2 regions of the Rubripirellula lacrimiformis genome follow, and region 1 is predicted to be linked to the other one. Evidence: riboswitches for the same ligand, from Rfam matches in the RefSeq annotation. Region 1 holds a riboswitch; the other holds the start of a gene.

Region 1 (4,486 bases):
CAAGCTAGGCGATATCAGGTTGGCTTGCATCCCGACCGGTGCAACCGCAGGGCTAGCAATTGCCGACTCGGTCTTGCGACGACAACCAAAGAACCCGCGTTGTTGGATCAAGTTAGCGACTTCTGCGGGAACGTGACTGACCCATTCCGGATCACCCTTCTGGATCTGCAGCAGCACCTCGCGAGAGAATGTCGCCAAGCACTCGGGACTGTAATTCCCCAGCTGTTCGATTTCTCCCTTGTCGACCAAGTACTGGTACAAACTACGCAGCTCCGGTGCAACTTCAAGATTCTCGACCGTCTTCAGAACGCCGGTTTCACGATCCAGCAACGGATAGATGTACAGTTTCAAATCGTTCTTGAACAAGCGCCCAAACGATTCCAGAATGCCACCATCCAGCTTGGTGTAGTACTTTTCGTCGAACAGTTCGATCAGGCTAGCAGCCCCCATGGTGATCCCGATCTTCTTCTTCGTGTGCCGGGACAGATAGGCGGCCAAACGATAGTATTCAAAGTAGTCGGATATCAGCACCGTCAATCCAGATGCGGCCAAGACATCCACACGTTCTAGAAAATCTCGCAGGTCGATGTCACCATTGACGCGAAGATTTCGCATCGTGATCTCGGCCAATGTCACCACTTCGTCGGCGTTGACGTCGGCTTCCTGCTGGAACTTCTCCTGAGCGGCTTTGATCATGTCCAAGTTGACGTTGGTCAGCGGACGAAAGCTGCCTCGTTCGACCAAAATGGGCTTCTTGTACAACACTTCCGACGGCTGCAAAACTTCGCCATTGGCCGAGAACATCGCAGCACTGCTGAGTCCTAGCTGGACCAATCGCAAACTCATCACGCGATTGTCGACGTGCCGGAAAGCGATCCCCGAAAACTCGATCATATCGATCTCGATTCGGCGAGTACTGAGGTTATCCAGCAGCGATTCGATCAACTGATCGGGTTCGTGATTCAGGAAGAATGCACCGTATAGCAAGTTGACGCCGACGATCCCAAGCGCCTCTTGCTGCAACGCATTCTCGGTATCCAACATGCGAACATGAATGATGATTTGGCTGTCTTCGTCCCGCGGGTGCGCCTGGAATCGAATCCCCATCCATCCATGACAATCGTTGGTGCCATGAAAGTTGCGGGCTGATACCGTGTCGGCAAAAGCAAAGAACGCCGTCGTATCACCACGACTCTCTCGCAACCGTTCCAAGTTCAACGCATGTTCGCGGTCCAACATGTCTTGCAGTCGTTGGCGGCAGACGTATCGATCGCACTGGCCATAGATCGCATCGCTGACCGACATGTCGTAGGCCGACATGCTTTTGGCGATCGTCCCGGCAGCAGCACCGACTCGAAAGAACCAACGCACCACTTCTTGGCCCGCGCCGATTTCGGCAAACGATCCGTAACGACGCGCGTCCAAGTTGACTGCGAGCGCCTTGCGTTCTGTATTTGGTCGTTCGATTCCCATGCCTACTCTGCCCAGTGTTACCCATGAATTAGTTCAATAGACTTGTATGGGTTACGTAGAAGTTCGGGGACGCCGAAATCTGACGCATTCCATCGACGCCCGGCCCACCAAGATCCCCTTGTCGGCACAACCGGAACGACCATCCCGAGAAACGCCCGCAGGCAATCACCGGAACTGCCGTAGTGGGATTCGCCAGAATCGCACGATGGCAACCCGACGGTCACGAATTTGGACGAATTCCACGACGACGCAGGTTTGATCGTTGTCAGGACGGACTCGTGGCCTCGTCCCCCACGCCACACATTTCCCGTCCGCTTCGATGCCCCCACCGAACATTGATTGGGTGGATGAAGTTTGCCCAGCGGCACCGTTCGTCCGATTCCATTGCCGAACGCTTCGGCATCGACACGAGATCTCCGCCGGCACTTCGGCCGACTGAAATTTCAAAGTCGCACGGACAATGGATATCGGGAAGTACGTCGTTGCGTCGATCGACGGTTCGTTGATCCAGGACATGGAACCGGTCGCCAGAATTGGCTGGTCCATTGAGGTGTATTTTGGGGAACGTCCTGCCGCGGACTGAACGTTCGCAGCACCGCCTTCGCAATTCCAGTCGTCCCACCGCAAGTCTCCGCCGGGGATGGATCGTCGATCCGAAGGCTGCCGCCCGGTTTGCAGTGGCAACTTATTTCGCCCTTTTCCTTGACGCCCCTTCGTATGTGACACATCCTTCATTTGGATGCAAGTCACACGGCACCCTGCACGGGGAATCGGTGCGCCAATTCAAATCTCCCTCCCCTGGGACTCTGAACGGGTCTTCCGAAAACGGCAAACCAACCGCGAGGCTGGGACGCAAAGCCACGGATCTCTTCGAGATCGCCGGGCTACCGAAGAAGCTTATCACCCTATCAACCATCAGCTGTTCGTCGTCGCACTCCGCTCGGATGCGCAGCGGCCAATTGCAGGAGAGTCCCATGCACCCAGCCCGCATCCTCGTCGCGGATGACAGCCGCACCATTCGGGCGGTCGTCTATCGATCGTTGGCCGAAGCTGGTTTCGATGTCATTTTGGCGTGCGACGGCGCCGAAGCCATTCAACTGGCCAGGCGAGAGCGACCGCATCTGGTCATCTTGGACATCCAGATGCCCGAAATCGATGGCTATGCCGCATGCGAAGAGATTCTGGCCCTGGAGAATCGAATGGAATCGCTGCCCATCATCTTCTTGACCAAAGAAAACGCAAAGCACCTCGATACGTTGGGCAATGAACTGGGCGCCTATCTACCGAAGCCGGTTTGCGAAGAAACGCTGCTGTCCACCGTTCGCACTTTGCTTGATCGTCGGCCCGTATCGCATTCTTGTTAACAAGCGTCCATGGTTTTCGACCCCACCTCTGCTGCCCCCATCAACGAGCGCGAAGATTTCATGCCGACACCGTTGCCACCCATCCCAACCAGCAACGAACCCATGAATGGACTGCAAACGGAGCTGGCGGATTTTGTGAATCGAACACGCCGACGACTTCAATCCATCGCTGAAACGATCGTCGACTGCAGTGCGGACGTCCCCAGGAATCAGCAACAGACCACTGCAATCGCAAGCGAAACGACACCAGCACGCGAACCACAGCAAACCACCGATCATCCGTTGCCAACGATCGACGCAGCCACCAGCCAAGAACCGCCGACACCATCGCTTCCCATTCCAGAGATCGAACCCGCAGTCGACGAAAACGATCCGTTGGAACGACTAAGCGCTATCAAAATCCGGCTCGCCAAACAGATCGAATCGAGCCGCTGATCCCTTCGCCGCTGACACGGCACCGATCGAATTGAACCATGCAAGCAACCGAAACCATTTCGAACCTACCGAACGCGTCGTCGGACGTTGGATCGGCATACGACAAACACTGCGTCTTTCGCAGCGGTGCGTCGTGGTTCTCCGTACCAGCGGTAGCGGTGCGTGAGATTGCGATCATGCCCGACCTGGTCCGCGTACCAAGTTGCCCATCATCGCTTGACGGAATCTGCCATCTGCGAAGCGAGTTCATTCCGGTCGTCTCGATTCATTCACTGCTGGAACATCACGAAGACGACGACACCACGGGCCACGAAAAGCTAGTGGTTTTGCCGTGCGGTTCGGGACTCGGTTCTTGGGCCCTGCGAATCGCCGAGGCCGCGTCGCTGGTGTCACTAGAAACACTCGGCACTTCCGAATGCCCGACAACCGCCGCAAGCCAGACGTCGATCGTGGCGACAGCGATGTATCGGGATCAAATCGTGCTGGTTCTAGATCCGAACAGTCTCTACCGCGAAGTTCGGATTGCACTGGAAGATTTCTGGAACGATGCGAAGAAGCCCGTTCTAAGTTCCGTCGACAGAGACTCATTTCGCCCGAACTTGGGGATCGAAAGATGAAAACCCGGACTCTTCTTCTTGCGACGCACGTCATCGCAACCGCAGTGGCAGCAACGATCTTGGTCGCTGCATTTCAAACCGAATCCACACCAATCATCATCGCTGCGGTCACCATTTCCGCAGCAACCACGATGGCGATTTCGTGGTACGCAGCGACCCGGATCCGAACGGGATTGTCCGTTTTGGAAGCCGTTGTTTCAGACAATGAGGCGTCGCGAAACCTGGTCGTCGGGCTGGCGGAGTTTGACCAAGCGGCCACCCGGATCGGCAGCGATGCCGCACGCTGGGAAGGGGTTGCAGCTGACACGCGATCCCAGGCTCGCGAGTTCAAAGCGATGATGCTGATGCTAAACCGACGCGGAACCGGCAATCAGCCATCCAGCACCCAGCTAAGGGACTTGTTGACCGGACTAGGAAGCTCGCTGCATTCGCACCTGGAGCTGATCGAACGCAGCCATTCAGAGATTCAACAAGCAGCGGAAGCGATCACCGACGGCTCCGAATCGCAAGGACACGCGATCGTTAAGACCACCAGCTACGTCGAGCAATTGGCATCAACCATCGACTCGGTATCCGTCAATGCAACCTCGGCAAAGA
Region 2 (4,486 bases), 230 kb from region 1:
TGCCAAGAACTCTTTCCCGGCTTGGTTGGACCCATCTTCGGTGCTGTAGTCAGCATCGCTGCCCAGACTCAATCGGACGTTCCCTAATTCTTGGGCGTACTGCCAAGCGTCGGTGTCCTTTTCATGGATCAGCAACTGAATGTTTCGTAGGTTTTTGTTCTTGTCTTCGCCGGCACGACGCTCTGTGTCGCCGTCCAATGCGTACACTCGCACACCCATCAGCACGGTTTTGCTCATGCTTTGGGGGATCAAGTCGCTCTTGGTAAAGTAGGCCAGCACGTCGACCCGGTCGCCCGGTTGGATCAGGTTCGCGATCGAAACGTCCGTGGCCTTCAAAGCGACGACCCGGTATCCCTTAGGAACCGTGGTCCAGTTTTCGTCCATCAATTTGACGGGCATGATCGCTTCGCCAACATAGAAACGCTGCTTGGCGTACTTGCCCTTCAGCACTTCGAAGTCGCCGCTGGATCCCTGCGGGATGCGGTCAGATGGCCATTGTTCCAAGCGAACACGTTCGGCCGTGATCGCTTCGCCAATGTCGATGGCCGCCGTCGCGACGAAGATTTCGGTCATGCTGCCGCCACCCGCGCTGCTGGCTTGTGCCTTAAGCCACTGATTGGCCAGAACCGTAGCAACGGTTCCACAAACCAGAGCGATCAATAGGTAAAGGGATTTTCGCATGACAACTTTGTGGTCTTTGAGTTGCGGACCGTTGATAGTGCCGCAGCAAACGTTCCTCAAACGAGGGACGGAAATGGTCGGCTAAGGTAGTTGTTCGGTGCGGCAGGACCTTTCCCTGTAACCGTTGCGTTCCCTGAGGCACTACTGATACGACCCGTGGGGTCTACGCAACCGCGCGACCCCACGTAATCGTTAGTTCTTGACAACACGATCGAGGAATGTTCCACGACCGTGTCGAGCGTTTTCCCGTGGCCTAAACCAGCATTCCAGCGATGGCAAAGTAGAAAATCGATCCGATTGCCATCGGGATGCCGTACGGCAACAGGTACATCGTTGGCTTACGCTCGCGAGCGATCGCGGCGAGTGCCTTGGGCTTACGAACGGTTTTCCATTCGTGCAGGATCTTGTGGGCCATCGCAAAGTGCTTTTCCCATTCGCCTGATCGCCAGATCATCACAGCGGCCATGATGCCACCGACGATTGCGGTCGCGGCAAATGCGTACAAGGTGACCACCGCACCGAGCCAAGCACCGACGCCGGCCAGCAGTTTCACGTCACCGGCACCCATGCCGCCAACGTTTCGCAGCACTAGCAACAACATCATTCCGACGAATGTGCCCAACAGGCTGTACAACAAACCGTCGGTGCCGAATCCGCCCTGCAGCGTCCAGTGAACCCAGCCCATCATGATGAATGGGAAGGTCAACCAGTTCGGAACTTTCAAAATCTTGCCATCAATCACAGCGGCAACCACCAGAACGATGGTGACGAACCAAACGGTCCAGTTTTCGGCAATGCCGTTCATTAAGGTGGTCATCTCTGTATCCCCGTGAAATTGGTGTGAGGCCGTGCGTGCGGTAGGCCCGTCGTGAGTGCCATTTTCGCTGGCAAGCGTTCAAGTCAACGTGCCATGAAAACAATGGTCGACGGTGAATCGGTGGGTGTTTGGGTTGGATCAGATGGGCATGCCATCGGATCAGCTTTAGCGTGGACCGATCATCCAACTGAACATCGCGAACAAAAGCGTCACGAGACAGCAGGACAATTGCCAGGCGTAGGCGGCTGCATCAGCAGGTAGCAGTGGATAATTCATCGATCTTTTCTCCCGCTTTGGTGTGGATTGCGGGCCACGACGCGATTGCGTCTGATGTTCTGAACCAATTCTGACCGGTGCAAACGAGAGCTTCGTTCGGATCAGAACGCAAAGCATCCCGGCGCGACGGTGCGAGCCCTAAACAGACCCGCACCGTTTCGCGACGAGATATCTTGGTGGGCTGGCTCGAAAGTCAGCCAACGGCAACTAGTTGCCGATCGCGGTGCCGACAGCTTCGAACTTGGCGTTGGCGTTGGTACCGATAGTACCGACCGAAGCCAAGCAAACGACGACGATCAGTGCCAACATGACGGCGTACTCGACTGCAGTCGGGCCATCTTCTTCTTTCAGGAAGTTAACAATGCTTTCGGTGAAGTTCTTCATCTCAAAAATCTCGCGAGTGAGAGGCATATCACAATTGCGATATGCGACGACGACTTAAATGGATGCGATTAATCAAACGCAACCGGTTTAGGGGCAGCCCCGTCTTTCGACTTTCGTCCGACACGCCTTGGCTTCAGCCGCCACATAGTGACGACCATTCCCTTGGCAGCCCGGCATTCCTGAGGTCGACACGATTGCTCGTGAGACCCACGGACCCGATAGCTTTGCGCCCCGCCTTCTCAAACGGGTTGCCTTTGTCATGGAAAGCAAGGCTGACCGAAGTTCCCTCAAACACCACTTGTGATTGACTTCCCTTCGGCAGCAGATCGAACACCGATCCGCTCACTTCTACAGGAAACCTATGACACAAAACGCGACTGTCAAAAAACTCTGGTCGCGGAAACCTTAACGATCAGGAATTGGGCGCGGCTGTGACGGTTGTGCCGGCCAGGACAGTCCCAATGGCGAATCGCCGCCGATCCATCCCCCCAAACGTCCTATCTTCGGCCGGTGTTCCGACACAGCCCCGATCGGCCACGGCTGGAAAAACAGAAAACGTCGCGATTGCGTCAAGTTTGCGATCCAGACATCAAGATGAACCGGATAATCGGCTGTACCGGTCCAAGGCGTGCATCAGTACAGGCGTGCGCCCGCACCGACGGACTCGCGTAACGATCGAATTGCGTAGCGATCGAAGTGCGTAGCGATGGAATTGCGTAACGATGGAAGGCTCGGCAACAGACGGGCAAGCAAACGGCTAGGAACCGGCAGCCCGTTGGACTCGTCGTATTCCTAGACGGTTTGTCGATTGAGTCGAACTTTCAACGGCAATTGGTGATCCGCTGGCCGCGAGGCCCACGGGCTTGGGGGGGGATTCCCGGCCGCTCACGCGATCACGGCTCACTCAATCGACAAAGCGTAGCGGGGGGCCTGCGACCGAAAATGCGATCGGGGCCGACGACGGGCCTATCCCTGGAATCGCCTACAAGAATCGCCTAGAACGAACCCGGGAAACTTCGGTTCACCATAGAGAGCGGCACATCGGTTTGCCATCGTCATCACAGATGGTGCCTCGATCGATTGCATCGGTTGCCGATTGGACACCGCCAAGCGAGTTTGCTTCGCGGCAAACCGCATGCCTCTCCAGACGAATCAATCGAGCCAACCGATATCACCCGACATGATCGAGACCGCGATATCCAACCGCGGCCTCCGATCGTCTAGGCACCCACGTTTAGATGTCCACCTTTAGACATCCAGGTTGCGGACGTCCAATGCGTGCGTTTCGATGAACTCGCGGCGTGGTTCGACTTTGTCGCCCATCAGCAAGCGGAACATTTCGTCAGCCGCACCGGCATCGGTCAGATTGACCTTCAACAGCGTTCGGTTGGCGGGATCCAGCGTCGTTTCGCGAAGTTCTTCGGCGTTCATTTCGCCCAGCCCTTTAAAGCGAGTCACTTGCAGACCTTTTTCACCGGCCGCACGCACTTCGGGCAATAGGCCTCGCAGGTCTTCCAGTGGACGCCGGATGTCTTCGCCGCGAACCAGTTCGAATCGAGCGGTCGTTGAACCGGTACGCTCGGCCGGGATCAGGTCATCGATACTGAACCCAAGCACCTGCAGATCTTTCAGACCACTGTTGATGGTCCGAACCTCGTGCAGTTCGGCCAAGTGAGCCAGGTTATCCGGTGGCGTCACAATCTTCGGTTCCGCTGGCGTTTCGCTGGCTTCGCCCTCGACTTCGATGACTTCGTCCTCTTCCTCTTCGATCTCCAACGTCAGTCCACGTTGGTTCAGGAATTCTTCGACCGCGTCTTGGGTCATGAACCAATGCTCTTCGTTGCCGTGGGTCAGCAACAGAGCCGGCAGTTTTTCGGCGACCGGGTCGTAACGCATCGCGTGGATCCGCAGGCTGATGCCGCGTTGTTCCAGGGCCACGACCGCGTCTTCCATGGATGCCAAGGAAGTACACAACTCTCGCATTTTTTCGCCTTCGACGCGGCGACCATCCTCCGCTTCGAACACGGTGTCCGACAAACCTCGTTCCAACAACTGAGTCTTCATCTCGCCATCGGTTTGGATGTAATACCGATTTTTGCCCTGCTGGACGCGGAACAAGGGGGGCTGAGCGACGTAGACGTGGCCGCGAGCGACCAGTTCGTACATCTGACGATAGAAGAAACACAACAACAGCGTCCGAATGTGGCTGCCGTCGACGTCGGCATCCGTCATGATGACGATCTTGTTGTAACGCCGTTTGGTCAAATCTTGGTCGGCGCCGATCCCGGTGCCAATCGCTTGGATCATCGACTGGACTTCGGTGTTCTC

The links. Region 1 has a riboswitch for cyclic di-GMP ahead of K227x_RS25755 (response regulator). Riboswitches for the same ligand answer to the same signal wherever they lie in the genome.
Region 2: it holds a riboswitch for cyclic di-GMP, as region 1 does, so the genes downstream of both, K227x_RS25045 (Flp family type IVb pilin) here and K227x_RS25755 (response regulator) in region 1, are expected to answer to the same signal.

The regions. Positions count from the first base shown of each region.
Region 1 is NZ_CP036525.1:7,390,645-7,395,130, forward strand. Features, by position in the region: gene K227x_RS25750 (TonB-dependent receptor) at 1-1,473, opposite strand, end outside; cyclic di-GMP riboswitch class I at 2,291-2,365, shown strand; gene K227x_RS25755 (response regulator) at 2,448-2,837, shown strand; gene K227x_RS25760 (hypothetical protein) at 2,940-3,272, shown strand; gene K227x_RS25765 (chemotaxis protein CheW) at 3,311-3,889, shown strand; gene K227x_RS25770 (methyl-accepting chemotaxis protein) at 3,886-4,486, shown strand, end outside.
Region 2 is NZ_CP036525.1:7,161,091-7,165,576, forward strand. Features, by position in the region: gene cpaB (Flp pilus assembly protein CpaB) at 1-681, opposite strand, end outside; gene K227x_RS25040 (A24 family peptidase) at 935-1,498, opposite strand; gene K227x_RS25045 (Flp family type IVb pilin) at 1,982-2,158, opposite strand; cyclic di-GMP riboswitch class I at 2,320-2,421, opposite strand; gene K227x_RS25050 (DNA gyrase subunit B) at 3,407-4,486, opposite strand, start outside.